Regions from separate parts of the Janthinobacterium aestuarii genome, predicted to be linked through region 3. Evidence: predicted binding sites of a transcription regulator. Region 3 holds the regulator's gene; each other region holds the start of a gene.

Region 1 (7,533 bases), 610 kb from region 3:
AGGCGCGGCCATACGAATTCAACACATTACGCATCAACGGCGTCCTTTTCGTTTGATTCTTGCAAATTCCACCATACGGCGCAGGCCCAGCCATTGCTGCTGCCAGAAGCCGCGGCCATAGTCGCGTCCCGGCCGGCCCATGCCCTTGCTGTCGATGCGGGCCAGCTGGTCGCGCACGCCCGTGCGCGCATAGCCGGCCGAGAAATTCGCGGTGCCCAGCAGCATATCCCAAATTGGCAAGACCACGCCGAAGTTGCAGCCGCCCATGCTGCCCTTGCCTTTCGACTCATGCCCCACGCCGATCGCATGGTGTGTACGGTGGAAACGGGGCGAGATCAACAGCCGCTCGCCGATGCGGCCGAAGTGTATCCTCACATTCGCGTGCTGCAAGCTTTGCAGAATGCGCGAAACCGACACCAGCAGCACGTACTGGCCCGGCGGCACGCCGATGCCGAGCGCCACCAGCGCCATCACCACGTCGCGCAGAAAGTCATCGAGCAAGTGGTTGCGGTCATCGCTCCACAAGTTCATGTTTTGCTGGCTGTGATGCAGGCTGTGCAAGCCCCACCACCAGCCGAAATGGTGCGAAGCCCGGTGATAACAATAGTCGACGAAGTCCAGTATCACAAAATAAATGATAAAACTGAGCAAGGGACTGATGCCGGGCAACAGCGATTCCAAGTTGAATGGATGAATATCATCGAAACGCAAGGCGCCCGCCAGCGCATCCATCAGCGGATCGAGCGTGAAGAAGACGACGACAGAAAACAGGCCGATCCGGTGCAGCACGGTGTAGATGAAATCGTTCCAGCGGGCGCGCGGGTCGGTGATCTTTTGCGCGGGAATCAGGGCTTCGAGCGGGCGCAGCACGAGAAACAGCAGCACCAGTTCGCACAGGCCGATCAGCAGCCACTCCGTGCCTTCGAACGCTTCTTCCGTGAATTCGCCAAAGCCCAGGTGATAGACGAGGGGATTGACCACCGTCTGGAACAGCCAGCCTTGCGCCACGCCAAAGGCGTCGACCACCGCGTCGATCACCGAGGTGACGAAGCCGAGGATATCGGCGGCGATCATGGCTGGCCCTTCTTCTGCGCATAGGCAGGATGCTCGCGCAGGGTGGCAAAGCAGAAACCCTTGTCTTGCAGGCCGGAAATCAAAGCATCGAGGTTGGCCGGTGCCCACGCATCCTTGCGCGACCAGATGCCCATGTGCGAAATGAAGATGTCGCCGCTGCGCAAGTTCGCCAGCGCTTTCTTCAGCAGCATGGCGTTCGGATACTTGTCGCTGGGCAGCTCATCGCCGGAATACCCCGCCGGCGCCCAGCCCGCGTGCTGGTAGCCGCAAGCGCTGCCGGCCGCCAGGGTGCGCGGCGAGGTGTAGCCGCCCGGCGCGCGCCAAAATGGGTCGAGCTTGTGGCCGGTCAGTTCCTGGAAGCGCGTATCGACACGGCGCAATTCCTCGCAGAACTGCTTATCGCTAAACGACGCCAGTTTGCCGCCGTCCTTGCCGAACTGGGGCTTGACCTGGATCAAGCCGTTGGCCAGATCCTTCTTCCAGTACACATGGTCAAACGTATGCGTACCGAACGCATGGCCTTCGGCGACCCGGGCTTTCCAGTACGGCGCCCACGAGGCATCGAGCGAATAGTCGCCGCGCGTGGTCTTTTCGTTGGCCAGGAAAAACGTGGCTTTGATATGACGCTTGTTGAGCACGTCAGCGATCAGTTGCGCTTGCGACTGGCTGCCTGTGTCGAAGGTCATGTAGATCGTGCCCTTGCAGGCGGCCGGCGCTGAAGATGCGGCTGGCGCCGGTGCTGCTGGTGCAGGTGTGGCGGCATGCGCGGGGGACAGCATGGCGCTGGCGCACAGCAGCATGGCGGACACGCGGCCCGCAGGAATCAGGTGTTTCATCATCACACCCACCATCACATGCGCGGCGAGTGGGTGGCGAAATACACGCCATGGGGCGAGCGGCCCACCGGTATGGTCTTGATGACCTTGCGCGTGGTCAGGTCGATCACGGCCACTTTCTTGATCCAGCGCAGGGTCACCCACATGGTCTTGCCATCGGGCGTGATTTCCATGCAGTCCGGGCCGCCCGGCACATTGATGGTGCCCACGTTTTCCAGGGTTTGCTGGTCGATGATGTTGATGGTGTTCGATACGCGGTTCGAGACGAACGTCATGCGGTTGTCACCGAGCGCGCGGAAATTATGCGTGCCGGCGCCCGCCTTGATGCGCTTGACGGTCTTTTGCGTGCGCCAGTCGATCACTTCCACGTAATCGCTGCCCATGATGCCGACCAGCAAATGCTTGCCATCGGGCGTCATCGTGATGCCAGCTGGCGCGGGGCCGACAGGCATGGTCCATTTGACGGTTTGCGTGGCCAGGTCGATGGCGCTGACCTGGTTGCTGCCCTGCTGCGTGATGAAGGCCATGGTGCTGTCGGCCGTGAACGCCATGTGGCTGGGCAGCTTCGGCAGCGGGATGCGCTTGGCCAGGGTCAGGTTCTTGCCGTCGTAGCGGTACAGGTCGATGCGGTCCAGGCGCAGCGAATTCGAAATGAACCATTTCTGGTCTGGCGAAAAGCCGATTTGGTAAGGATCGAGGATGTTGCTGATGCGGCGCTGGATCTGGCCCGAGACAGGATCGAGGAAAATCAGCTCGTTGCCGACGGAACTGGCGACGATCAGCGACTTACCGTCCGGCGTCTCCATCAAATGGTGCGGTTCCTTGCCGACGGCAAAGGTAGACAGGGGAGCATAGGTTTTCTGGTCCAGCAGTTGCACCGTAGCATCACGGGAATTGAGCACCACCACCACTTCGGCTTGCGCCGTCGATATTGCGGAAACCAGGCACAGCGAGGAAAAAACAAGGCGGCGTAGACTGCGGAACATGGAAGAAATCACTGTTAAATACAAAACATGCATTTTACGTGGAACACTGTATTTATTGTGTGAAATCCCCCCTTAAATACAACCGGCAGCCACACATCGGCGTAATTTCCGGTTTTCGCTTGCGCCGGGCCTGGAATGGCGCTTTGCAACTCATTGCTCTACAATCTGAAGCTTTCATCGCCTACACAAGGATTATCATGACCACCACCACTACCGCTTCCGGCCTGCAATACATCGATACCGTCGTTGGCGAAGGCGCTGAAGCGCAAGCCGGCAACAATGTTGTCGTGCATTACACGGGCTGGCTGCAAAACGACGACGGCAGCGCCGGTTCGAAATTTGACTCGAGCAAGGACCGCAACGATCCATTCGAATTCCCGCTGGGCGCCGGCCGCGTCATTCAGGGTTGGGACGAAGGCGTGCAAGGCATGAAAGTGGGCGGCAAGCGCCAGCTGATCATCCCTGCGGCACTGGGCTATGGCGCACGCGGCGCCGGCGGCGTGATTCCACCGAACGCCACCCTGATTTTCGACGTAGAACTGCTGGGCGTATAAGAAGCTGAAGGCTGCGTTCCAACGACCGCGCCAGGCGCCGCCCCTGATCACTCAGCGGCGGCGTTTTTGTTTTGAGGGTGTCCTCTAATGCACGGCGCGCTTTTTTCACTATGATGTCAGGCACTGCAGCACGCACGGTGGCCACTCCGCCGGGCCTGCCGCACTTTTCCAGCGATTCCATCAGCACACAGGAGCCATCATGAGTTTACAAGAGCAATTCGAACAAGCGCAGCTCGATTCCAAGACCCTGTCCGAGCGTCCGGACAATATGACCTTGTTGAAAATCTACGCCTTGTTCAAGCAAGCGTCGAGCGGCGACGCCACGGGCGAGCGTCCTGGCATGACCGACTTCGTCAACCGTGCCAAGTTCGACGCCTGGGCGGCCCTGGCCGGCACCTCGAAGGAAGATGCGCAGCAACAATACATCGATCTGATCGAAGACTTGAAGGACTGATCGTCCCTCCCTGCCCCGGCGCCCGCCGGGGCAGTATAATTTCTGCATGACACCATCACCGAATTCCCTGGTTTCCTTGGCCCATGCCGCCGACCTGCCCCGCTTGTTCGATGTCTGGCACCTGTCCGTACGCGCCACCCACGATTTCCTTGCCGATAGCGATATCGCCTTCCTGATGCCTTTCGTCCGCGACGAGCTGGCCAGGGTGACGGCCGAACGCCTGCTGCACGTGCTGCGCGCCGATGACGGCGTCGCCTATGCCTTCCTGTGCGTCGAGCACGCCAAGATCGAGATGCTGTTCGTACATCCCGACCAGCGCGGCAGCGGCGCCGGCCGCGCGCTCGTGCGGCACGCCATCGCGGCCCTGGGCGCCACGGCTGTCGATGTCAACGAACACAACACGCAAGCGCATGGCTTTTACCTCCACCAGGGCTTTATCGGGGAAAGCCGCTCCGAACGCGACCCGTTCGGCAAGCCTTTCCCCATTTTGCACCTGAAACTGGCCGAAAACGGCTAAAAACTCACCAAAAACCACCAAAACAGGCCGTTAACGCAAAAGTGGCTACCAAAATGGTAGCCACTTTTTCATGTTGAAACGGCGCTAGAACTTACTTTTTCGCCGCTGCCAGCGCTTGCGCGATCCAGCCGTCAAACTTTTGCTGGTGGAACTTGATCCAGCCAGCCGTATGGCGCGCGATATCGGCTTGCGTGTTTTCGCCACGGCGCATGCGTTCGTTCTGCGCATTGATGTCGGCCACGGGCAATTGCATCACTTCGAACAGCTTGGCCGCGGCCGGGTTTTTCTCGGCCCAGGCCTTGTTGGACACGATGCGCGCCGTGTTGACGGCAAAGCCGTAGTCGCTGCCATTGTCCAGACGCGTGTTTACTTTCTCCGGATTGGCCGAGAATGGCACTTTCAGCCAGACCACGTCCTTGCCCGGGACCAGCACGCCGCTGACCCAGTACGGCGTCCACGTGTAGTACAAAATCGGTTCGCCACGCTTGTAGCGGCCCATGGTGTCGGCGATCAGGGCCGCATAGCTGCCCTGCACGTGCGTCACCGTCTCGCGCAATTTGTACGCATCCATGTGATTCTCGATCAGCGCTTCGCAGCCCCAGCCGGGGTTGCAGCCCGTCAAGTCGGCCTTGCCGTCTCCGTCGTGATCGAACAGCTTAGCCAGGTTCGGGTCGCGCAACTGGTCGATATTCGTGATGTTGTACTTCTCGGCAGTCGCCTTGTCGATCAGATAACCTTGCGCGGCAGGGCCGGCGTATTGGCCCGTGCGCAACAGCTTGGCGTCGCCGCCCGCATTGTTATAGAAATCCTTGTGCATCGGGTCCCAGTGCACGGCCATGAAGGTGGCGTCGCCGTTGGCAATGGCGATATGCGCGGTCGGATACTCCACTTCCTTGATCGGCTGCACTTCGTAGCCAAGCTTTTCCAGCGCCTTGTCGACCAGCATGGTCTGGAAGGTTTCTTCCGCGATCGAGCTTTGCAGCGCCTGCACCTTGATGCCCTTGCCGGGCAGCGCATCGGCGGGCGCGGCCGGCGTCTGCGCCATGGCCAGGCTCGTGGTCAGGGCCATGGCGGCGATCGCCAGGGCGGAAAACAGCTGGAACTTGCGTTGCGATTTTTGCGTCTCTTTAAAATGTGCGATTTGATGCATGTAAATCCTTTCTTATTGTGCGTCGGCCAGCGTAGCTTGCTGTGCAACATTATTTTTCTCCGTGTTGCCGCGCACCAGGCGCAGCACGAAACCGGCAGGACCCGTCTGGTACCAGTGGCGCACGCCACGGCGTGGCTGGCCCATCGCTTGCGTCAAGCGGTCCAGGGTAATGGCCAGCAGCACGATACCGAGGCCACCGACGGTTGCCAGTCCCATGTCCAGGCGGCCGATGCCGCGCAATACCATCTGGCCCAGGCCACCGACGGCGATCATCGAGGCGATCACGACCATCGACAGCGACAGCATCAGCGACTGGTTGATACCGGCCATGATCGATGGCATGGCCAGCGGAAACTGCACGCGCGTCAGCAACTGCCACGGCGAGGCGCCATAGGCGCGGGCCGCTTCGATCAGGTCGGGACGCACCTGGCGGATGCCGAGGTTGGTCAGACGCACGAGCGGCGGCAGGGCAAAGATGATTGTCACGATCACGCCTGGCGCATTACCGATACCAAACAGCATCACCACCGGCACTAGGTAGACGAAGGCGGGCGTCGTCTGCATGGCGTCCAGCAAAGGGCGCAGGATATTCTGCGCGCGGTCGCTGCTGGCCAGGAAAATACCGAGCGGCAAACCGATGGCCAGACAGAAGGCCAAGGAGGTGAGCACCAGCGACAAGGTCGTCATGGCTTCCGGCCAGATGCCCAGCATCGATACGACCAGCAGCGCCAGCACGGTGCCGATGGCCAAGGTGCGGCTGGTAAATTGCCAAGCCAGCAAGCCGATGATGGCGATGACCGTCAGCGACGGGGCCGCCAGGAGCACGCCTTCCACGCCGGACAGCACGCTGTCGATCGGCGCGCGCACGGCCTGGAAGAAAGGACGGAAATGGGCGACAACCCAGCCCAGGCCCTGGTTGATCCAGCTTTCCAGCGGCAGCGAGCCGTCGAAAATCTGCGTCAGGTGAAAACCGGAGGCCGCGTGTTCCGGCTGTACGGCCGGTCCGGCCGCATCCAGCCAGGACGTGTCGCCCGGCGGCGTCAGCGCCCAGGGATTGATTTGCGCGGCCGGCTGTTCAACAACAGCTTCTACTGTGGAAACGGTGCTTGGATTCATGCTTGTCCTTTCTGTTGTTGCTCGGCAATGGCTGGCGTATCGCGGTCGAGGAACTTCAGCAAGGTCGTCTTGCTGATGGCGCCGCGGAAACTGCCGTCATCGGCCACCACTGGGACGGCGTAAGGCAGTTGCGCCACCTGGCCGAACAGGCCGGCGACTGGCTCGTCTGCATTGATGGTCTGCACGTCAGGCAGATAGGCATGCGCCAGGCCCAGCGGGCCCACATGGCCGTCGAGCGCACTGCGCAGCGAATCGGCCGACACGACGCCGAGGAACTTGCGCTGCGGATTGACGACGTAGGCAAACGCGCGATCCTGCTCTTCCAGCATCGACAGCGCGGCGCGCGAGCCGCGGCTCGGCGACTCGGACACGACGATCTGGCTCTTGCGGGCAATATCGCTGGCCTTAAACACGGCCGCAGCATCGACGCCGCGCACGAAGTTGCGCACGTAATCGTTGGCCGGTTTGCGCAGGATTTCTTCCGGCGTGCCCACTTGCACCACGTGGCCGTCTTTCATGATGGCAACGCGGTCGCCGATGCGCATGGCTTCATCGAGGTCATGCGAAATGAAGACGATGGTGCGGCGCTTGATTTGCTGCAAACGCAGCAGTTCCGATTGCATTTCCGTACGGATGATCGGATCGAGCGCGGAAAACGCTTCATCCATCAGCAGGATCGACGGATCGCAAGCCAGCGCACGGGCCAGGCCCACGCGCTGCTGCATGCCGCCCGACAATTCGTCGGGATAGCTGGCGCCGTAGCCGTCCAGGCCCACTTGTTCCAGCGCTTGCTGGGCCAGCGCATGACGCTCAGGCTTGGGCATGCCGGCCAGCTCCATGCCGAAG
Region 2 (7,533 bases), 490 kb from region 3:
GCAAAACCTTTCGAGCGCGTCTGGCCCAGCTCGCCTACCAGGGTGATCGCGCTGTTGAGCGAGTAATACGCGCCCAGGGTCAGGTTGGCGTTCGACTTCAAGCCGCCCGTGCCGGCCGTGTTGTCGTCGTTCTTGCTGATGCCGTAGGACAAACCCAGCTTCAGCTTGTCCGTCGTTTTATACGTGCCTTGCAGCAGCCAGTTCTTCGATTTGGTATCGCCCTGGTCCGCATCGGACAAGATACCGAGCCCCTTGCCGCCCTGGAAGTTGACCAGTACGCTAGCCGGGCCCATCTGGTACGAGCCACCCACTTCCACGCCGCGCATGGTCAGGTCATCGACTCCTGGCGTTTTCGAGGTGAATTTTTGCGACTTCACGCCGAGCCACGCCTTCAACCCTTCCTGCGCATACGTCAGCTGCGCCTGCACTTGCGGACTCGACTTCGAAGAATAGGTCGAGCCTGCCACGATGGGCGTATCGGAGACCGGACTGACCAGCGCCACATCGACGCCAACGCCACCCGACTTCGGCGAGCTGTACATGATCTGGCCATAGTTGCCCAGATAGGTATAGCCGGCGCCGATATGGCCCAGGGTCACGCGGCCACGCTGCGTCGCCTGCACGGGTGCGCCCGAACCCAGCAAGGTCATGTCGGACAAAATCGCGTTCGCGCCGAAGATGCCATAGTCGCGGCCCAGCTTGAAGGTGCCCATCTGCTCATTGCCAAACGTGAAGAAGGCTTGGCGCACGTCGACCACGCTGTTCTGGCTGATGGCGCTGTCCGTGGCCGTCGAGTTGTAGATGCCGATCAAGGCTTTCACGTCGTACTCGCCCAGCCTCGAGCTCGCCGAGGTGATCAAGCCGTTGGGCAGCAAGCCGTTGCCGATGGTGGTTCGGTCCTTCTCTCCGCCGCAACCGAGCGCCTGGCCGCCCAGCGCCAGCCCGCCCACCGCATCGCCCGAACACGACACTTGCGTGTAGTAGGCGTTGACGATGCCGCCCACCGACACGGTCCAGTCGCCAGCCTTGATATCGACGGCTTGCGCCTGTCCCACCGCTGCGATTGTCATGACACCGAGGCTCCCCAGCTTGATCCATGTGTTCATTTCTTCTCCTCTTTCTTCTCTGTTTTTAGTGTGCACACCAGTGATTGATGTACCTCAAGCTTTGGCAATAAGCGTGCCCAGCAAGCCTCAGAGGGAGAAAGAAAAAAAGCGTATTGAACGTGTGCAGCGGCGGATCAATCGCCACTGACAGTGTTCATTTTTTGACCGCAAGTATGCGTATCTGTCATCCAGGTAAACAAAAAACTGACGGCCTGGGCCGTCAGCAAAAAGAAAGCACCCGGCAGACAGGGAGACACCCATCCGTGTGGCCCGGGTGCTTCACCCCGTTACTTCGATGCCAGCTTGAAGACCCACACGGAACCGCCCTGTTCCAGGAAGTTGACCTTCTTCGCCACTTCGCCGCCCCACAGCGGCACCGCGCCACCCCAGCCTGATACGACGGCCACATATTGCGTGTCGCCATCCTGCCACGTGACGGGCGGCGCCACGACGCCGGAGCCCGTCTGGAATTTCCACAGTTCCTTGCCCGTCTTCGCATCGACGGCTTTCAGGAAACCTTCCGGCGTGCCGTAGAACACCAGGTTACCGGCCGTGCTCATCACGCCACCCCACAGCGGCGCGTTATTCTTGATTTCCCAGACGATCTTGCCAGTCTTCGGATCGACGGCGCGCATGGCGCCGATATAGTCATCAAACAAGGGCTTGATGGTGAAGCCCGCGCCGAGGAAAGCGCCGCCCTTCTTGTAGCTGATCGGCTCGTTCCAGATATCCATGCCCCATTCGTTCGCCGGCACATAGAACAGCTTGGTTTGCGGCGAGTAGGCCATCGGCATCTGGTTTTTGGCGCCGAGGAAAGCAGGCGCGGCAAACACGGTCGTGCCCTTCTTGCCTTCCTCTCCCTTGGTCGGGTCGCCGGGGCGGCCGGCGGCGATGAAGTTGGGCCGGCCCGTCTTCAGGTCGATGCTGCTGGCCCATGTGATTTTCTTCACAAACGGGAAGGCGTTCTGCAACTTGCCCGTATTGGCGTCGATCACATAGAAGAAACCGTTGCGGTCGGCCTTGCCGCCGTAGCGCTTGCCATCCATATCGAAAGTGACGAATTCGTTGGCGCCGTCGAAATCCCAGGCGTCGTTCGGCGTGTTTTGATACGCCCACTTGATCTGGCCCGTTTTCACGTCCAGCGCCACGGTAGACGACGAGTACAGATTGTCGCCGGGACGCAAGTGGCTGTTCCATGGCGCCGGGTTGCCCGTGCCAAAGTAGGCAAGCTTGGTTTGCGGATCATAGGTACCACCCATCCACGTCGAGGCGCCGCCCGTTTTCCACAGGTCGCCGGGCCACGTTTTGTTCGCGGTGCCGGACACGCCATTGTCGATCGCCTTGCCATCCTTGTCGTAGCGGTGGCCCATGTGGCCCTCTACCGTCGGACGGCTCCACACGAGGTCGCCCGTCATCGGGTTGCGCGCTTCGACCCGCCCCACGATGCCGAATTCGCCACCCGACACGCCCGTCAGCAGCAAGCCTTCGGCGATCAGCGGCGCGGCCGTCATCGAGTAGCCAGCCGCATAATCGTCGACCTTTTCTTTCCAGACGATCTTGCCCGTATTCTGGTCCAGCGCCACCAGATAGGCGTCGAGCGTGCCGAAAATCACCAGGTTGCCGTACAGGGCCGCACCACGGTTGACCACGTCGCAGCAGGGCATGATGCCGTCTGGCAAGCGATGCTCGTACTTCCACAGCTTGGCGCCCGTTTTCAAGTCGACGGCAAAGATGCGCGAATACGATGCAGTAACGAACATCTTGCCGTTGTGAATCAGCGGCTGCGATTCCTGGCCACGCTGTTTTTCGCCGCCAAACGAGAACGACCAGGCCGGCACCAGCTTGGCCACGGTCTTGTCATTGATCTGCGTTAACGGCGAATAGCGCTGGCCCTGCGTGCCCATGCCGAACGACAGGACGCTGGCTGGATTCTTCGCCGTGCTGTCGAGCATGGCATTGGTGACATTGCCCACGTCAGCCGCCTGGGCCAGCGATGCCAAACCCAAACCGACGAGTATCCCCATGATTTTTTTCTGCACAATCATCTCCCTCTGTTTTATTAGTATGTGTGTGTATCAAGTCTTGCGGTGCTCATGCGGCTGGGCATGCAGCAAGGCGCACTCTTCATCGGTGAACAGGCGCGAACGCGTCAAGAAGCGCTTGCCCGTGCCGTTGTCGAGTGAAAACATGCCGCCATTGCCATCGACCACATCGATAATCAACTGGGTATGCTCCCAGTACTCGAATTGCTCGAGTCCCATGTAGAACGGTGTACCATTCAAATTGCCGAGATAGATGTCGGTGTCGCTGACATCGAACTCGCCCAGCGCGTAGCACATGGGCGCGCTGCCGTCGCAGCAGCCGCCCGACTGGAAAAACATCAGCGGGCCGTGACGCTGGCGCAACTTGTCCATCATTTCCAGTGCCGCATCGGTGGCGACCACCCGGGCAATTGCTGCACTCATGGCATCCCTTTCTGCGCGCCGCGCCTGGACGACAGGCGCGGCGCGTGTACCGGTTTAGAAGAAGCCCAGCGCTTTCGGGCTATAGCTCACCAGCAAGTTCTTCGTTTGCTGGTAGTGATCGAGCATCATCTTGTGGTTTTCGCGGCCGATACCCGATTGCTTGTAGCCGCCGAACGCGGCGTGAGCTGGATACAGGTGGTAGCAATTGGTCCACACGCGGCCCGCCTGGATGGCGCGTCCCATACGGAAGGCGCGCGAACCGTCGCGCGTCCACAAGCCGGCACCCAGGCCGTACAAGGTATCGTTGGCAATCGCCAGCGCGTCGGCCTCATCCTTGAAAGTGGTCACGGACACGACCGGTCCAAAGATTTCTTCCTGGAAGATGCGCATCTTGTTGTTGCCCTTGAACACGGTCGGACGCACGTAGTAACCGCCTTCCAAGTCGCCCGCCTGCGTGTTGCGCTCGCCGCCGGCCAGCACTTCGGCGCCTTCCTGGCGGCCGATGTCGAGGTAGGACAAGATTTTTTCCAGCTGCTCCTGAGACGCCTGCGCGCCGATCATGGTGGACGAATCGAGCGGATTGCCCTGCTTGATGGCGGCCACGCGCTTCAGGGCGCGTTCGATGAATTTTTCGTAGATCGATTCCTGGATCAGCACGCGCGATGGGCAGGTGCACACCTCGCCCTGGTTCAGCGCGAACATGGCAAAACCTTCCAAGCACTTGTCGAAATAATCATCGTCCGCATCCATCACGTCTTCAAAGAAGATGTTCGGCGACTTGCCGCCCAGCTCCAGGGTGACGGGAATCAGGTTTTGCGCGGCGTAGCCCATGATCAAGCGGCCCGTGCCTGTTTCGCCCGTGAAGGCGATCTTGGCGATGCGCTTGCTCGACGCCAGCGGCTTGCCCGCTTCCAGGCCGAAACCATTGATGATGTTCAGCACGCCCGGCGGCAGCAAATCGCCGATCAGCTCGATCAACACCATGATGGACGCCGGCGTCTGCTCGGCCGGTTTGAGCACGACGCAATTGCCGGCGGCCAGGGCTGGCGCCAGTTTCCACACAGCCATCAGAATCGGGAAATTCCATGGGATGATCTGGCCCACGACGCCGAGCGGCTCGTGGTAGTGGTAGGCATAGGTTTCCGCATCGATTTGCGCGACGGAACCTTCTTGCGCGCGGATGCAACCGGCGAAATAACGGAAATGGTCGATGGCCAGCGGAATGTCGGCATTCATCGTTTCGCGGATCGGCTTGCCGTTATCGATGGTTTCCGCCGTGGCGATCAGGCTCAGGTTCTGTTCGATGCGGTCGGCGATGCGGTTCAGGATATTGGCGCGCTCCGCAGGCGAAGTCTTGCCCCAGGCATCCTTGGCGGCATGGGCCGCGTCCAAGGCCAGCTCGACATCTTCCGCCGTGGAACGGGCGATTTCGCAAAATGGCAAGCCCGTGATCGGTGTGATGTTAGGAAAGTATTCACCTTTTACCGGGGCAACGAATTTGCCGCCGATGTAATTGTCATAGCGTTGTTTGAAGGGATTGGCTACGCCCAGTTTGCTGATGTCTGCGAGATTCATGTCGTCCTCTATCGGGTTAATTAGAATGGAATTGCTGTAATTAAAATCAAACGTCCTGGTACAGATGGGGTGAGTACACGGAGTCTTCCGCAAATGCCGTGCCAGCTCGGCATCCCACTACAAACTTAGCCGCTTTTACCCTTGTTACAAGGGCGTAGCGTCAATACCGGTGTGCTTTTCAGCGCATGCCCGGGCTTGCGCCGCTGCACAATGGAACAGGTGTACCAGACTGGAACACCTGTTCCTGTGCCATTAGCGAATCACCACGCCCCATGGCAATTCACCTACAGCAATATCGGCCACCTTGCGCGCGCTGGCCGTGTCGATGACGGAAACGCTGTTCGAGCGGCCATTGGCCACATACAGCTTGGCGCCATCGGGCGTGATGGCCATGTTCCATGGGCGCTTGCCAACGGGAATGGTGGCCGTCACCTCGTTGCTGGCCGTGTCGATCACCATCACCGTGCCATCGATACCGTTCGAGACATACACCTGCTTGCCGCTGGGATGGACCACGATGCCGTTTGCATTCTTGCCAGCGGGAATGGTGGCAACCGCCTTGCGCGCGGCCATGTCGATCACGTAGACGGCATTGACCAGTTCGCACGCCACGTAGGCGCGGCCCGAGTCCGGACTGAAACCGATGCCGCGCGGACGCAGCCCAACGGCGACGGACGCCACCTGGCGGCGCTGCGCCACATCGATGACATCGACTTGTTCGGCCTCTTCCGCGCTGACCAGCAGCCAGCGCCCATCGGGGCTGAAGACGGCATGTTCCGGGTTGCGTCCCTGTACCTTGATATCGGCGAGCAAGGTACCGGAATGGCCATCGAGCAAGGCCACGCTATTGTTTTCCTCGACGGCCACGGCCACGTGACTACCATCTTGCGAGGCGCTAACGCCTTCGGGCGACTTACCCAGCGCCACAGTGCGCACGGGGGTGCCGCCAGCGTTATCGATCAGCAGCAAGGCGCTGCTGGCGGCGTCCGTGACAAACAATTGCCGCCCGGTGGGGTCGGCGGCGATGCCGCGCGGACGCTTGCCGGCTGCAATCTGGCGCACGACCTGGTCGGTCGCCGTGTCGATCACGCTCAAGGTGCCCGATTTTTCATTGGGAACATAGGCAAATGGAGCAGCCTGGAGGGTACTGCTGGCGAGCGCAGGCAGCAGCCAGCACACTTGGCGCAAGCGCGAGAAGAAGTTGGGCATAATCACCTTTCGATGGCAAAACACAGAAAAAGCGCGCGGCATCGGCGCATCTGAACATTGCTGTATGCAAACGCCGTGCCACTGACACGCGTATAATTTCAGCCCACCAATGGAGACATGGCAGGCATATTGCTTGATACACAGATGCAGACCTGCGCCGCGCACGCGACCAAGCAGGCTTTTATTCACATTGGAGAATCCGCATGCAGCACCGTTTCCGCCTGAACACCATCGCCAGCTTGTTTGTCGCCGGCAGCGCTACCCTCGCCCCCCACGTCTTTGCCGCCGAGGCAGCTGCCCCGGCCAACGGGCAACTGATGGATACGGTGGTCGTCAGCGGCAGCCGCATCGCCCATCCCAGCCAGGAAGTGCCGGCCTCGATCGACGTCGTCGACAGCGCCCGCATCCAAGATGGCCAAATCCGCGTCAACGCGTCAGAAGCGCTGGCCGCCGTGCCGGGCCTGGTCGTGCAAAACCGCCAGAACTATGCGCAAGACTTGCAGATCTCGTCGCGCGGCTTCGGCGCACGCTCGGCCTTTGGCGTGCGCGGCGTCAAACTGATCAGCGATGGCATTCCTGCCAGCATGCCCGACGGCCAAGGCCAGGCCGCCACCTTCAACCTCGATACGGCCGAGCGCATCGAAGTGCTGCGCGGACCGTTTTCTGCCATCTACGGCAACCACTCGGGCGGCGTGATCCAGCTGTTTTCCAAGGATGGGCAAAATCCCCCGTCCGTCGAATTAAATGTGGTGGGCGGCAGCTACGGCACCAACAAAGTGGACTTGACGGCACAAGGCCAGGCAGGCGGCATCGGCTACGTGCTCGACGGCTCGCGCTTCCGCACGGACGGTTTCCGCGATCACAGCTCCGCCACGCGCGAACAGGCGTTCGGCAAGATCACCGTCAAGCCCAATGCGGACAGCAAGCTGACCATCGTTGCCAACAGCCTGCACCAAGGCAACACGCAAGATCCGCTGGGTGCCACCTGGGCCACGTTTGCCCGCGACCCGCGCGCTGGCGAAACCGATGCGAGCGACACGCAAAACCCGAAGCGCACCCTGGCCGAGCGCTACAACACGCGCAAGAGCATCGACCACCAGCAAATCGGCGCCACCTATGAACAGTCGTTCGGCGACGACCGCCTGCATGTGATGGTGTATGGCGGCAACCGCGACGTG
Region 3 (7,533 bases):
ACATGAATGCGGAACTGGCGCATATCGACCAGGACAATACCCGGCTGCAACTGCACCGCAAGGTCGTGATCGACCGCGCGGCCAGTCCGAAGGCGCAGAACCTGACGGTCAGGACGGAAGCGCTGACGGTGTTTCCGGACGAGGAAAGAATGGAAACGGACGTGCCTGTCGATATCCTGACGGGGACTTCGCGCCTCAATGGCATCGGCATGAAAGCCAATAACGCCACCGGCGTGGTGGAAGTGCAGAATGCGCTGCGCATGGTCCTCCCGCCGAAACCGCGCCCGGCCGCGGCGGCAAAATGACAGAATGAAACAAGGAAACCATACTATGAAGAACATCTTGCTGTTGACCGTATTTTCGCTGGCCATCATGGGCGTGGCGCATGCCGAGAAAGCCGATTCCGAGAAGGAAGCCGTCATCACGGCACGTAGCGGCCACGTCGATGACGTCAAGCAGGTGCGTACCCTGACGGGCGACGTCGTGCTGGTCAAGGGCACCCTGACCATGAAGGCGGGCCGGGCATTGATCACGGAAGACCCGCAAGGCTACCAGTTCATCACCTTCTGGGCCGATCCCGGCAAGCTGGCCACGTTCCGCCAGAAACGCGATGGCGCGGGCGACCTGTGGGTCGAAGGCGAAGCGGAGCGCGTGGAATACGACAACAAGACGGAAGTGGTGAAACTGTTTTCCAAGGCCAAGCTGACGCGCCTGGAAGGCACGAAAGTGACGGACGTGGCCAATGGCGCCTTCATCTCGTATGACAGCCGCAAGGAAGTATTCAAGATGGAAAATTCCGACAGCGGCACCAGCACTTCCGATGGCGGCAGCGTGCGCATGGTGATCCAGCCGAAGACTAAGGCGCCTGAAGCGGAGAAAGCGCCGGCAACGCCTGCGCCAGGAAAGAAATAATGGACAATACTCGTTGCGGCAGCACCCTGATCGTTCGCGGTCTGCAAAAAACCTATGGCAAGCGGCAAGTCGTGCATGATGTCTCGCTGCAAGTCGAATGCGGCGAAGTGGTGGGTTTGCTGGGCCCGAACGGCGCCGGCAAGACCACCTCGTTCTACATGATCGTCGGCCTGGTGCCGTCGGACGGCGGCAGCATCGATATCAGCGGCGTGGACATTTCCAGCCTGCCGATCCACCGCCGCGCGCAGATGGGCTTGTCCTATCTGCCGCAGGAAGCGTCCGTCTTCCGCAAGCTGACGGTGGAAGACAATATCCGCGCCGTGCTGGAAATCCAGACCGTCGAAGGCCGTCCTTTGAAGAAGGCCGAGATCGAGGAGCGCCTGGATAAGCTGCTGGCCGATTTGCAGATTGAAAAGCTGCGCGAGAACCAGGCCTTGTCCCTGTCGGGCGGCGAGCGCCGCCGCGTGGAAATCGCCCGCGCGCTGGCCACCGATCCCCGTTTCGTGCTGCTCGACGAGCCGTTCGCCGGCGTCGATCCGATCGCCGTGATCGAGATCCAGCGCATCGTGCGCTTCTTGAAGGAGCGCAATATCGGCGTGCTGATCACCGATCATAATGTGCGCGAGACGCTGGGTATTTGCGACCGTGCCTACATCATCAACCAGGGCTCGGTACTGGCGTCGGGACGCCCCGACGACATCATCGCGAACGAGTCGGTACGCCGGGTCTATCTGGGCGAACACTTCCGCATGTAAGCCAATGAAACAATCATTGCAGCTGCGCACTTCGCAGCACCTGGCACTGACGCCGCAGTTGCAGCAATCGATACGCCTGTTGCAATTGTCTACGCTGGAATTGCACCAGGAACTCGAGCAACTGCTGACGGACAATCCCCTGCTCGAGCGCCTCGACGATCCGCTCGACCGTTCGCTGCGCCTGCTGTCCGACGGGGCCTTGAGCTCCACGGCCGCGCCGGCCGAAGCGCCGCCCCAGCCGCCAGGCCAGGAGGCACCCGCGGCGCCGGCCGAAGCGGAAACCTTTGACGGCGAGGCGGGCGAAGGCCCGGCCGCGGCGGATGGCGGCGACAGCGACTGGAGCGAGGCGAGCCGGGGCAAGGCGCCCGACGACGAAGATTCCCGCCCGCAACTCGAGGCCCATCACTGCACCCTGCGCGAACACCTGATGGAGCAGATGCGCGTGACGGTGCTTGAGTTGCGCGACCGTGCGCTGGTCGAGCTGATCATCGACGCGCTCGACGACAATGGCTACCTGGAAGAGTCGCTCGACGACATCCTGGCGCGCCTGCCGGAAGAGCTGGAAATCGACGCCGACGAGATGCGCACGGCCTTGTCGCTGCTGCAAAGTTTCGATCCACCCGGCGTGGGCGCGCGCAATGCATCCGAATGCCTGGCGCTGCAGATCAAGCGCTTGCCGCACATCGCCATGGTGACGCGGCGCATGGCGCTCGTCATCGTGGAAAAGCACCTGGCCTGGTTTGCCCAGCGCGATTTCAACAAGCTGAAAAAAGCCCTCGATTGCGACGATGAAGACTTGCGCGAAGCACAGACGGTGATTCGCCAGTGCAATCCGCATCCGGGCGCCGTATTCGCCTCGGACGTGTCCGATTACGTGGTGCCCGACGTCGTCGTCAAGCGCGCGCGCAATGGCTGGCAAGTGACCCTGAACAACGACGTCATGCCGCGCCTGCGCGTCAACGCCATGTACGCCAACCTGCTCAAGCAGGGCAAGGGCGAGGGCGCCATGGGCGCACAGTTGCAGGAAGCCAAGTGGCTGATCAAGAATATGCGCCAGCGTTTCGACACGATCCTGCGCGTGGCACAGGCAATAGTAGAAAGACAAAAGAACTTTTTCTCGCACGGGGCCGTTGCCATGCGCCCCCTTGTGCTCCGTGAAATAGCTGATACACTGGGTTTACACGAGAGTACTATCTCGCGGGTAACAACTCAAAAGTACATGCTGACCCCGCACGGCATGTTCGAGTTGAAATATTTCTTTGGTAGCCACGTCGCCACCGAAGCGGGGGGCGAAGCGTCATCGACGGCGATACGGGCATTGATCGTGCAACTGACAGGAGCAGAAGACCCTAAAAATCCTTTATCCGACAGTAAGATTGCGGACATGCTGGGGGAACAAGGCATGGTGATTGCGCGACGTACTGTTGCCAAATACCGGGAAGCGTTGAAAATTCCGCCAGTGAGCCTGCGTAAGTGTTTGTAAGTTTTTTTCGGTTCCTCTGCGGGCCGGATAGGATGGACCGCACGAACCCGATCATCTTTAGGAGTGTGTATGAATCTCACCATCAGCGGACATCATCTCGAAGTGACACCAGCCATCCGTGAATACGTACAAACGAAGCTGGAACGCGTGAAACGTCATTTCGATCAAGTTATCGATATCGCCGTGATTCTGACCGTGGATAACCTCAAAGAGAAAGAAAAACGTCAAAAGGCCGAAGTCAACCTGCGTTTAAGTGGCAAAACCGTCTACGTGGAAAGCCTGGCACAAGACCTGTATGCCGCGATCGATGCCCTGATCGACAAGCTCGATAGGCAAGTGATGAAATACAAAACCAAAGTGCAAGGGCACGGTAAAGAGGCGATCAAGCATCTGCCAGACAACTCCGAGGAAGACGCCGTCGTCGCCGTTTAAGGCCACCCGCTTCCAGCAGTTGTGATCAACTAAGGGCGCACATTGCGCCCTTTTTTGCGCCTGGACCTTTTGAACGCAATGTTCCCCGCGCAGGCGCTAGAATGTTTGTACTTTTACTTTTTTCACGCCTGCCATGAGCGACTTCGTCCAGACCTCCATCCGCAACCGCACGGGCCATATCGTGCTCGACCGTCCGAAAGCCTTGAATTCCCTGTCGCTGGAGATGGTGCGCGCCCTGAGCGCTGCCCTGCTGGCCTGGCGCGACGATCCGCAGGTGGACGCCGTCGTGATCCGCTCGAGCAGCGAAAAAGCCCTGTGTGCCGGCGGCGACATCCGTTTCTTCTACGATGCGGGCCTGGCCACGCCGCAAGGCGGCAGCGCCTTGCTGGAAGATTTCTTTACGGAAGAATACGCGTTAAATCATGTGATTCATTTCTATCCGAAACCGTATATCGCCGTGATGGATGGCGTGGTGATGGGCGGCGGCATGGGCGTGGCGCAAGCCGGGCCCGGCAACCGCTTGCGCATCGTCACGGGCCGCACGCGCATGGCCATGCCTGAAGTCAATATTGGTTTGTTTCCCGATGTGGGCGGCAGCTATTTCCTGTCCCGCCTGGCCGGGCAGCTAGGCCTGTACCTGGGCTTGACGGGCTTGACGATCAGCGCGGCCGATGCCCTGTACACGGACCTGGCCGATGTTTACCTGCCCGAGGCGCAGATGGGGGCGCTGCTGGCCCTGTTCGAATCGACGCCGGGCGAGGCCTTGCCGGTCGCCATCAAGGCGCTGGCGGCGCCGTTCCAGGCCGAGGCGGGTATCGCCTCGCTGGCGGCGGCGCGCGTGGCGCTGGACCGCCATTTCGGTGCGGGTTCCGTGGCGGCCATCATGGCCTCGCTGGCGCAGGACGACAGCGCGTTCGCCAGCAAGGCGCTGGCGGCCATGCGCCTGCGCTCGCCCTTGATGATGTCGGTAACTCTGGAATTGCTGCAGCGGGGGGCTCACTTGGGCGTGGCCGATTGTCTGCGTCTGGAGCGCACGGTGGTGCGCCACAATTTCGAGCATGGCGAAGTGATCGAGGGCGTGCGCGCGCTGGTGGTCGACAAGGACAATGCGCCGCGCTGGAATCCATCAAGCCTGGACGAGGTCGACGCGGCCATGGTGGCGCGCTTCTTTGTCCCCGTCTGGCCGGCGTCAGCGCATCCGCTGCGCCACCTGAATTAACTAGCTACGTTCGCGGTGGCGCAGAACCACTCGTTCATTCGGGCCGAAGTATTGCGCCAGTCGTTCCGCCATGTACACGGAGCGGTGCTGGCCGCCCGTGCAACCGAGGGCCACCGTCAGGTAGCTGCGGTTGTCGGACTTGAATGACGGCAGCCATTTCTCGATGAAGGCGCGGATGTCGGCCAGCAGTTCCAGCGCGCTCGGCTGCGCGTCGAGGAAGGCGATCACGGGCGCGTCGCGGCCATCGAGCGGGCGCAGCGCCAGGTCGTAATACGGGTTAGGCAAGGCCCGCACGTCGAAGACGAAATCGGCGTCCAGCGGCACGCCCAGCTTGAAGGCGAACGATTCGAAGAACAGGGTCAGCGGTGCGCGTTCGGAAGCGATCATATCCTTGATCCAGGCACGCAATTTGTTGGCGCTCAGTTCGGACGTGTCGATCACGTGGCCCAGCTGTTCGATGGCCGACAGGCGTTCGCGCTCTTCCGAGATGCACTCGATCAGGGTGCGGCGGCTGGCCGGATTCTGATTCGGACGCAATTCGTGCGACAGCGGATGGCTGCGCCGCGTTTCCGAGAAGCGCGCCACCAGCGAATGCGTGGTGGCCGTCAGGAACATGACCTTGACGTCGTGCCCCTGGTCGCGCAGCAGCGCCACATTGTGCGGCAGGCTGACGAGCGACTCGGCGCTGCGCGCATCGACGGCGACGGCCAGTTGCGGTGTACCTTCGTCGAGCAGGGTTTGCACCAGGCTGGGCAGCAAGGCCGGTGGCAGGTTGTCGACACAATAGTAGCCGGTATCTTCCAGCACATTGAGCGCGACGGATTTACCGGAGCCGGATATTCCGGTGATAAGGACGATATGCATAGCCCGATCATACAATAAAGATCGGCACTCTGCTCCAAGGCAATTATCTTTACAAATTATTGCAATTTGGACTGTGGTATTTCTTTGCTGCACACGTCAACAATCTCGTCGGATTACGCGGCGGCTTCGCCACCGCTAATCCGACCTACGTTGCTAATCGCCACTCATGGCGAGTCGTTGGTGCAGCAGGGAATTCACGCAGCACTGCTGCGTGCCTGCGTAACGGTTCGCCCTTGCAAGGGCGAACTCCTTGGCAACATTAATCGCCACTCATGGCGAGTCGTTGGTGCAGCAGGGAATTCACGCAGCACTGCTGCGTGCCTGCGTAACGGTTCGCCCTTGCAAGGGCGAACTCCTTGGCAACATTAATCGCCACTCATGGCGAGTCGTTGCCGCTCCATGAACTCCTGCAAGGTATCGATGCCGCGCAGTTGCAAAATGGTATTGCGCACGGCCGCTTCCAGCAGCACGGCGATGTTGCGGCCGGCGGCGACGGGGATGACGACCTTGCGCACGGGCAGGCCCAGCACGTCTTCCGTGGGGAACAGGAAAGGCAGGCGCTCGACTTCTTCTTCCAGCGCGTTGCGGCGCACGAGATGCACGATCAGTTTCAAGCGCATCTTGCGGCGCACGGCCGTTTCGCCAAAGATGGCCTTGATGTCGAGTAAGCCCAGGCCCCGCACTTCCAGCAGGTTTTGCAGCAGGGGCGGGCAGCGGCCTTCGATCATGTTCGGCGCGATGCGCGAGAATTCGACGGCGTCGTCGGCCACCAGGCCGTGGCTGCGCGAAATCAGTTCCAGCCCCAGCTCGCTCTTGCCCAGGCCCGAATCGCCGGTGATCAGCACGCCCACGCCCAGCACGTCCATGAACACGCCATGCATGATGATGCGCTGCGCCAATTTTTTGGACAGGTAGACGCGCAGGAAGTCGATCACTTGCGCGGCCGGCAGCGGGGTGGAGAACAGGGGAATGTTTTGCTCGTCGCAGATGGCGAGGATGTCGGGCGGCGTTTCCAGCCCTTGCGCGATGATCAGCGCGGGCGGGCCGCCGGCGATCAGCTCGCCGATCACGTGGGTACGCGTGTTGACCTTCAGGCGCTGGTAGTAATTGATTTCCTGGTGGCCGAAGACCTGGATGCGGCCCGGATGGATCAGGTTCAAGTGGCCCACCTGGTCGGCGGCCGACGAGACGTCGCCCGAGATCAGGCGCTCGCCGCCGGGGAAGCCGGCGAACCAGCCCAGTTGCAGACTTTCACGATTATCGTCGTACAGGCGTTGTATCGTCAGCGGCGTTTGCAACATGGCAGTCTTCTTCAGGAGTGGAGGAATACCTGAAGTTTAACCCGCCGCTTGCAGACTGGGTTGCCAATTGACGATGCGCGAATGCACGGATTTCGGTTCCGGATCCGTGGCCAGCGCCGTACGGAAGGCATCGTCGGAAAACATTTCGGCGATTTCCGACAGGATTTCCAGATGTTGCTGAGTGACATGATCAGGAATCAGCAGGAAAAACAGCAGATTGACGGGCTTGCCATCGGGCGATTCGAACGGAATCGGCTCGGCCAGGCGCACGAAGGCGCCCAGCGGCGATTTCAAGGTTTTACTGCCCTTGACTCTGCCATGCGGCACGGCCACGCCATGGCCCAAACCAGTCGAGCCCAGGCGTTCACGGGCAAACAGATTGTCCGAAACGGTAGAGCGGGCGATGCCGTAATTGTTTTCGAAGATCAGGCCGGCTTGCTCGAAGGCGCGCTTTTTACTGGAGACTTCCAGGTCCAGCAGGACGTTTTCGAGGGATAATATTTTGCTAAGATTAGTCATGACACTCAATGAAATGGTGCAATGCGCAGAGGGCTTGCGAGCCGAATT
Region 4 (7,533 bases), 2.9 Mb from region 3:
GCAGGTGGTGGCGGCCGTGCCCACGGCCGGTCCCGTGCCGCCGCCCAGCATGGTGGTCACGCCGCTCATCAGCGCTTCCTCGATCTGCTGCGGGCAGATGAAATGGATATGCGTGTCGACGCCGCCGGCCGTGACGATCATGCCTTCGCCGGCGATGATTTCCGTGGCGCCGCCAATGGGCAAGGTCACGCCGGGCTGGATGTCCGGGTTGCCCGCCTTGCCGATGCCGAAAATCAGGCCGTTTTTCAAGCCGATGTCGGCTTTGACGATGCCCCAGTGGTCGAGGATGACGGCATTCGTGATGACGGTATCCATCACCTCGGCCGCGCAGCGCTGCGACTGGCCCATGCCGTCGCGGATCACCTTGCCGCCGCCGAATTTCACCTCTTCGCCGTAGATCGCATAGTCATGCTCGATCTCGATGAACAGTTCCGTGTCGGCCAGGCGGATACGGTCGCCCTTGGTGGGGCCGAACATTTCGGCATACGCGCTACGGGGAATGCTGGCCATCTCAATCCTTTCCCGGTGGTGTGTCTTGCAGTTCGCCCATCACTTCGCCATTGAAGCCGTAGACCTTGCGCTCGCCCGCCAGCGCCACCAGTTCCACGGTGCGCTGCTGGCCCGGCTCGAAGCGCACGGCCGTGCCGGCCGTGATGTTCAGGCGCATGCCGTAGGCGCGCCAGCGCTCGAAAGCCAGCGCCGGATTGACTTCAAAAAAATGGAAGTGCGAGCCGACCTGTATCGGCCGGTCGCCCCGGTTGGCCACCACCACGGTGGCCGTGGCGCGCCCGGCATTCAAGCTGATTTCGCCTTCTTCCAATTGGTATTCGCCTGGGGTCATGATGGGCTCCTTCTCAAAAAACTACGGTATCGGGTGGTGCACGGTCACCAGCTTGCTGCCATCGGGGAAGGTCGCTTCCACTTGGATGTCGGGGATCATCTCGGCGATGCCGTCCATGACGTCGGCGCGCGAGAGGATCTTGGTACCGTCCGACATCAGCTGCGCCACCGACTTGCCATCGCGCGCGCCTTCCATGATGGCGGCGCTGATCAGGGCCACCGCTTCCGGATAATTCAATTTCAAGCCGCGCGCCAGGCGCCGTTCAGCCAGCAGCGCGGCCGTAAAAATGAGCAGCTTGTCTTTTTCGCGGGGAGTCAGGTCCATGCTTTTCCTTGTTCTTTCCTGATTAAGTGTTCCAGATGCGAGGCACGACGGCATCGCGTCCCAGCATGGCGGGGCGCAGCAGCTGCCAGGCGGCCAGCATGACGCGGCGCGCCGCCTCGCTGTCGCCGCACAACAGGCGCACCACCACCAGCGATTTCATGTGCGTGGCGCCAAACGCGGCGCCGGCCGGCACGGCGATCCCGCGCACGGCCGCCAGCACGGCGGCAGGAACGGGGGCGCCGACGGCGATCAGGGTGGCGCACACGGTGTGCCCCGCCAATCCCAGTGGGCTGGCCATCAGCGCGCCGCCGGCGGCCAGCACGCCCTGTTCCCACCACAGCAGCTTGCCGCCACGGCGGATCTGCACCTGCTGGCTGATGCTGCCCGTATTGAAAACTTCGCCCGAGGCGCTGCGGCCCAGGCAGACGATGTCGCAGCCGATATAGCGGGCGTCCGGCGCCAGTTCCACTTCGTGGCGCAGGCGCACGCAGGCCTGGTCGAAGAAAATGCTTTCCTGTGGCAGCCACTCGATGGCCGCGCCGCTACCGGCGCGCAGCACGATGTGCTGGCGCGAGATATGGCCATTGGCGCGGTACCATTTGGCCGCGCCCGGCGACGTGAGCAAGGCGTGCGCGCCCTCGCCCACCGTGGCGTCGACTGCCAGCTGGTCGCCGCCCACGACGCCACCGGGCGGATGGATGATGATGGCGTGGCAGACGGCGCCGCCTTCCGGGTACAGGGGCTTTTGCACGCGCAGGGGGCCGCTATGCGTGCGCTCGACGAGGCGGCTGACGCCATCGTGCAAGGCAAAGCCCAGGCGCAGCTGCGCCTGCCAGGCGCTGTGCGCGCTGGCTGGTAAAGGCGTGACTGGTCGGGTGCTGTCTGGCATGCGGGGCAATCGCGTAAATAAGCGATTACCTAAGCAGGATATGTGCCAGCGTCAGGGGAAGGAAAAGTGAGAATCGTGCACCGCGCTGCGGCGGGCGCACCGGCATGGTGCATCTGCCGCACCGCGGCGCTCAGGCCACTGTCACTGTCACGGCCAGGGTGCGCCGTTCGCGCAGCAAGGCCGTGAAGGCTTCCGCGGCCAAGGGGCGGCTGAAAAAATAGCCCTGCATTTCATCGCAGCCGTGTTCCGTCAGGAAGTCGACCTGTTCGCGCGTTTCCACGCCTTCGGCGATGACGCGCATGTCGAGGTTGTGCGCCAGCGAGATGACGGAGCGGGCGATGGCCGCGTCGCTGCTGCTGGTGGTGACGTCGTCGACGAAGGATTTGTCGATCTTCAGCACGTCGATGGGGAAGCGTTTCAGGTAGCCGAGGCTGGAATAGCCGGTGCCGAAATCGTCGAGCGAAATGCCCACGCCGATATCCTTCAGGCGCGTGAGGGCCGCCACGGCCTTGTCAGGGTCGCCCATCACCGTGCTTTCCGTGATCTCGATGCCGAGGCAGGCGGGCGCGATGCCGTATTTGCGCAAGGCCGCCTCGACGAACGGCACCGTGCGGTCCTGTGCGAACTGTTTGCCGGACAGGTTGACGGCCACCTTGATGCTGCCCAGGCCCGCGTCGTGCCAGGCGCGGATTTGCGCACACACGCTTTCGAGCACCCATTCGCCGATGGCCGTGATCGAGCCGTATTCCTCTGCCAGCGCGATGAACAGGCCGGGCGGCACCTTGCCCAGCACCGGGTTATCCCAGCGCAGCAGGGCTTCCGCGCCCAGCAAGGCGCCCGTGCGCAAGCACATCTGCGGCTGGTAGTGCACTTCGAATTCATCGCGGCAGATGGCGCCGCGCAGCTGCTGCTGCATCGCCAGGCGGGCGCGGATATCGCTGCCCATGCGCTCCGTGAAGAAGGCGTAATGGTCGCGCCCCATTTCCTTGGCGCGCACGAGGGCCGTGTCGGCGTGGCGCAGCACGTCATCGAGGCTGTCGCCGTCGGCCGGGCACATGGCGATGCCGATGCTGGTCGTCAGCGCCAGGCGTTCACCATCGACGCTGAGTTCCTCGCGCAGGCCGGCCAGGATGGTTTGCACCAGCCCCAGGGTACGCCCCAGCAGGGCATCGTCCTGCAGCAGTATCTGGAATTCGTCGCCGCCCTGGCGCACCACCGTGTCGCCTTCGCGCACGCAGCCGGACAGGAAACGCGCCACCACTTGCAGCGCCTTGTCGCCGACGGCCTGGCCGTGCGAATCGTTGATATTCTTGAAACGGTCCAGGTCGAGGCACATCAGCACCACCTGCTGGCTGTCGCGCACGGCGTTCGCGCGCGCCTGCTCGAAGCGCTCGCGCAGCAGCACGCGGTTCGGCAAACCGGTCAGCGCATCGTGGTAGGAAAGGAAATCGATCAGATGCTGCTCGGCCTTGCGTTCGCTGATGTCGAGGAAGACGCCGATATAGTTGACGACGGCACCATCGGGCCCGTGCACGGTGGAGACGCTGAGCAGGCAGGGATAGGTGTCGCCGCTCTTGCGCCGCGTTTGCACCTCGCCCGACCAGCAGCCGCTGCTGCGCAAGCCCTGGCGCAGGGCCAGCAGCACCGCTTCGCCCGTGTATTCGGCGTGCAGGCGCATGATGTCCGTACCCACCACTTCCTGCGCCGCGTAGCCGGTGATGCGCGTAAAGGCGGGATTGGCCGTGACGATGACGCCGGCCGCATCGGTAATCAGGATGGCGTCCTGGGTCGCTTCGAAGACCTGGCCCGACAGGCGCAGCAATTCTTCATTCGCGCGGCGGATCTGCACTTCGCGCGCCAGTGTGCTGGCCACCTGCTCCAGTTCGGCCGTGCGTTCGGCCACCCTCCGCTCCAGGTTGGCGCGCTCCTGCGCCAGCTGCAGCTGCGCCCGCGCCAGGCGCACGTGGGCGTCCGTACGGGCCAGAATTTCCTCGGCCTGAAAAGGTTTGGCGATGAAATCGACGGCGCCCAGCGCAAAGCCGCGCACCTTGTCGTCCGTATCGTACTGGGCCGACAGGAAGATCACCGGCACCTGGCGCAGGGACGGTATTTCCTTCAGGCGGCGGCACACTTCAAAGCCGTCGAGGCCGGGCATGCGCACGTCGAGCAGGATCAGCTCGGGCGGGCGCGCCTGGGCCGTCCACAAGGCCAGCTCACCGTTCGGCGCCTGGCGCACGGCATAGCCGGCGCCGCCCAGCAAATCGCTCAACAGCTTCAGCGAAGCCGGCGTATCTTCAACGATCAGTACTTCGCCCTTCGAGTTCACTTCCGAAAAATCGCGGTGCATGTAGCAGTTCTCTCAGCTTTGGATGAGGCGCGGCGGTCGGTTGCCACGCTGGACAAGACATTTCTTTGCGATGAACTACGTACTATCATCATAATCTTTATTGCAATTTAGCACCATCCATCGGCGCTACTTAGTCGTTCTTTTCAGCGAATCCGATGTTGTCAGCCCACACTTTCAAGCGTGCGCCAGCACGCCTTCATTCTCCAGCAAGTCGCACAGCTGGCGGTACTGATGCTGGTCGAGCATGGCTTGCAGCGGCGCCAGTAACGGCGCCGCCACTGCGGGCAGGGCCGCCAGCAGCTGCGCCACCCTGGCCAGGTTCAATTCGCGCAGCGCCACCAGCAAGGCGGCGCGCTCTTCCCCGGTCAACAGCAGCAAATCTTGCGCCCGCAGTGCCGGCCGCGCCTCGGGCGCCGGCGACACGGGCTGCGGCACGGGCACCTGCAGCGGCGCCTCGGCCGCCTGCGCGGGAATGCTGAAGCTGAAGACGGCGCCCTGCCCCGGCGTCGATTCCACCGTCAGTTCGCCTTCCATCAGCTGCACGAATTCGCGCGAGATGGCCAGGCCCAGGCCCGTGCCATCTTTCGGTCCCGCGCTGTCGGCCTGCACGAAGGGCTCGAAAATGCGCTGCTGGTCTTCCGGGGCGATGCCGATACCCGTGTCGCTGACGGCGAACGACAGCATCCATTGATCGCCATCGCGCCGCTCGCCGCGCACGCGCAGGGTGACTTCGCCGCCGCCGGCAAACTTGACGGCGTTCGACATCAGGTTCAGCAGCACCTGGCGCAAGCGCGTCGCGTCGAGCAGCACGGCCTCCGGCAGGCCCGCGCAATCGAGGCGCAGGGCCAGCCCCTGCTGCTCGGCGCGCATGCCCAGCATGTCCATCACTTCCTGCAACAGGGGCGCCAGCGCCACCACGGCCGTCTGCGCCTGCAGGCGCCCCGCCTCGCCCTTCGACAGTTCGAGGATTTCATTGATCAGGGTAAGCAAATGATTGCCGGAGCGGTGGATGATGGCCAGGTTGCGCTTTTCATCGTCGTGCATATTGGGCGAGGCGGCCATCAGGCGCGAAAAGCCGATCACGGAATTCAAGGGCGTGCGCAGTTCATGGCTCATGTTCGCCAGGAAGGTGCTCTTGGCGCGGTTCGCCGCCTGCGCCTGGCTGACGGCCACCGACAGGGCGCTCGTGCGCTCGGCCACCAGTTCTTCCAGGTGATGGCGGTGGCGCAGCAGTTCGAGTTCGGCCTCGCGGTGCGCCGTGATGTCGTAGTTCGACCCCACCAGGCGCATGGGCTGGCCCTGCCCGTCACGGAAGATCACGGCGTCGACCTTGATGTAGCGGATGGCGCCATCGGGCCACAGGATGCGGTATTCGTGCGTGAACGCCTGGCCGGCGCCCAGCGCGGCGCGCAGGGCCTCCTTGGCGGCCGGCACGTCGTCGGGCATCAACGCCGCGCGCCAGATCGCCGCCGGCGCCGTGCCGCTGTCCGCATCGGCCCTGAACTGCGCGTACATCTGCTCGTCCCACTGCAAGGCGCCGTTGATCACGTTCCAGTCCCAGATGCCGATGCTGGCCGCGCCCGTGGCCATCTGCACGCGCTCCTCGCTGCGCTGCAAGGCGCGGTAGCGGCTGTCGAGCAGCGCCACCATGTCGCGGATGGAACGGTACAGCGTACGCAGCTCGCCCAGGAACCACGCTTTCGGCGGCGTGCCGAACGCTTCGCCCTGCCCTGCCTGGATGCCGGCCGCATACTGGCCGATCGCCTTCAGGGGTTTGAGCATCAGGCACCACATGAGCAGCCAGATGCTGGCCACGAGGATCACGTCGAGCGCCACGATCATGGCGCCGATGCCCAGCGCGCGTTGCCGCAGCTGCGCGTGCAGCAAAGCAGGCGTCGCATACACGGCAACGCTGCCGATGACTTGTCCGCCCATCGTCACGGGGCGCCGCTGCACCAGCCAGTCCGGCTCCGCGGACAGCGAGGAAAAGCTGCCGATGGCGCCGTCCGCGGTGCGGCGCAGGACCAGCGCTTCCTTGCCGATGCCCGGCGTCAGCGAGCTGGCCACCAGGTCGCGCTTGCCCAGCATGCTGCGCATGATGGCCTGCATCTGCTTTTCATCGAGATTCCACAAGGGCAGTTCGATGGCCACGGCCAGCTGGTCCGCGCTGACGGACAGGCTGCGCTGCAGTTGCTGCCAGCGCTGCTCGCGTTCGGACTGGTAAAACAGCACGGCAAACACCAGCAGCAGCGCGGTGACGACAAAGGTCAGCGCCACGCTGACGGCCAGCACGATGGACACGCCGCCCAGGCGCGCGCCCTTGGATGGGTGAAGCGTCATGCGTCTTCGCCCTGCGGCTCGCTGGCCAGCTGCGCCAGCAAGGCGCACAGCGGCTGGTATTGATGCTGTTCCAGCATGGCGGCGATGTGCGCGGCCAACTGCGGCAGGCTGGTCGCCACGCCGGCCAGCACGATGGCGCTGCGCCGCAAATCGAGGGCTTGCACGGATGCGAGCAGCGCCTGGCGCTCGTCCGCGCCCAACTGGCCCAGCGACTGCTGCAGGTCAAATGGCGCGACCGGCACGCGCGGCGGCACGGCGCCGGTGCGCTGGAAGCGCACGCCCAGCTGCTGCTCCAGCATGGCGAACAGGTGTTCCTGCTCGATCGGCTTGCGCAGGAAGCCATCGGCGCCGGCCGCCAGCGCCTCCTGCTTTTCTTCCTCGAAGGCGGAAGCGGTCATGATCACCAGGCGCGGCTGCACTAGCGCCGGCTGCGCGCGCAGCCAGCGCGTCAGCGCCAGGCCGTCCATGTCCGGCATGCGCCAGTCGCTGAGCACGATGTCGTAGCGCTGCGCCGCCAGCATGGCTTGCGCCTGCACGCCGCCCGCCGCCTCCTGCAGCTGGAAGCCCAGCGGCTCCAGCAAGCCGGTCAGCAGCTTGCGGCAGTTGTCATCATCGTCGACCAGCAGCACCGTGCGCCCGCGCTGGGCCGCCGGCAGGCGCGCCACGCGGCCCGGCGCCAGCGGCGCGACGGCCGGGCACTGTACGCAGGGCGCGCGCAAGTCGAAATGGAACATGGAGCCAGCCCCCAGGGTCGATTCGACGCGCAGCTCGCCGCCCATCAAGCGCACGAAT

The links. Region 3 encodes sigma-54, which starts transcription at its own class of promoters, with help from an activator protein. Its sites were predicted from a motif close to TGGCANGNAANCTGCTTT; they were not measured.
Region 1: OPV09_RS06725 (beta-propeller fold lactonase family protein) is a predicted target of sigma-54. The motif match lies at 2,923-2,940, and genes of this name have one in related genera.
Region 2: OPV09_RS06220 (beta-propeller fold lactonase family protein) is a predicted target of sigma-54. The motif match lies at 6,419-6,436, and genes of this name have one in related genera.
Region 4: OPV09_RS19380 (urease accessory protein UreD) is a predicted target of sigma-54. The motif match lies at 2,085-2,102, and genes of this name have one in related genera.

The regions. Positions count from the first base shown of each region.
Region 1 is NZ_CP142523.1:1,473,560-1,481,092, reverse strand. It holds gene OPV09_RS06740 (EI24 domain-containing protein) at 1-34, opposite strand, end outside; gene OPV09_RS06735 (sterol desaturase family protein) at 34-1,074, opposite strand; gene OPV09_RS06730 (polysaccharide deacetylase family protein) at 1,071-1,913, opposite strand; gene OPV09_RS06725 (beta-propeller fold lactonase family protein) at 1,925-2,896, opposite strand; gene OPV09_RS06720 (FKBP-type peptidyl-prolyl cis-trans isomerase) at 3,094-3,450, shown strand; gene OPV09_RS06715 (acyl-CoA-binding protein) at 3,650-3,904, shown strand; gene OPV09_RS06710 (GNAT family N-acetyltransferase) at 3,951-4,421, shown strand; gene proX (glycine betaine/L-proline ABC transporter substrate-binding protein ProX) at 4,513-5,571, opposite strand; gene proW (glycine betaine/L-proline ABC transporter permease ProW) at 5,584-6,687, opposite strand; gene proV (glycine betaine/L-proline ABC transporter ATP-binding protein ProV) at 6,684-7,533, opposite strand, start outside.
Region 2 is NZ_CP142523.1:1,358,494-1,366,026, reverse strand. It holds gene OPV09_RS06240 (porin) at 1-1,106, opposite strand, end outside; gene OPV09_RS06235 (PQQ-dependent methanol/ethanol family dehydrogenase) at 1,394-3,130, opposite strand; gene OPV09_RS06230 (DUF779 domain-containing protein) at 3,182-3,571, opposite strand; gene adh (aldehyde dehydrogenase) at 3,626-5,146, opposite strand; gene OPV09_RS06220 (beta-propeller fold lactonase family protein) at 5,399-6,355, opposite strand; gene OPV09_RS06215 (TonB-dependent receptor) at 6,559-7,533, shown strand, end outside.
Region 3 is NZ_CP142523.1:866,010-873,542, forward strand. It holds gene lptC (LPS export ABC transporter periplasmic protein LptC) at 1-305, shown strand, start outside; gene lptA (lipopolysaccharide transport periplasmic protein LptA) at 331-912, shown strand; gene lptB (LPS export ABC transporter ATP-binding protein) at 912-1,667, shown strand; gene OPV09_RS03890 (RNA polymerase factor sigma-54) at 1,672-3,150, shown strand; gene hpf (ribosome hibernation-promoting factor, HPF/YfiA family) at 3,220-3,582, shown strand; gene OPV09_RS03900 (enoyl-CoA hydratase/isomerase family protein) at 3,716-4,801, shown strand; gene rapZ (RNase adapter RapZ) at 4,802-5,665, opposite strand; gene hprK (HPr(Ser) kinase/phosphatase) at 6,031-6,966, opposite strand; gene OPV09_RS03915 (PTS sugar transporter subunit IIA) at 7,003-7,485, opposite strand.
Region 4 is NZ_CP142523.1:4,318,673-4,326,205, forward strand. It holds gene ureC (urease subunit alpha) at 1-510, opposite strand, end outside; gene OPV09_RS19370 (urease subunit beta) at 512-841, opposite strand; gene OPV09_RS19375 (urease subunit gamma) at 863-1,165, opposite strand; gene OPV09_RS19380 (urease accessory protein UreD) at 1,188-2,054, opposite strand; gene OPV09_RS19385 (EAL domain-containing response regulator) at 2,185-4,401, opposite strand; gene OPV09_RS19390 (sensor histidine kinase) at 4,576-6,741, opposite strand; gene OPV09_RS19395 (ATP-binding protein) at 6,738-7,533, opposite strand, start outside.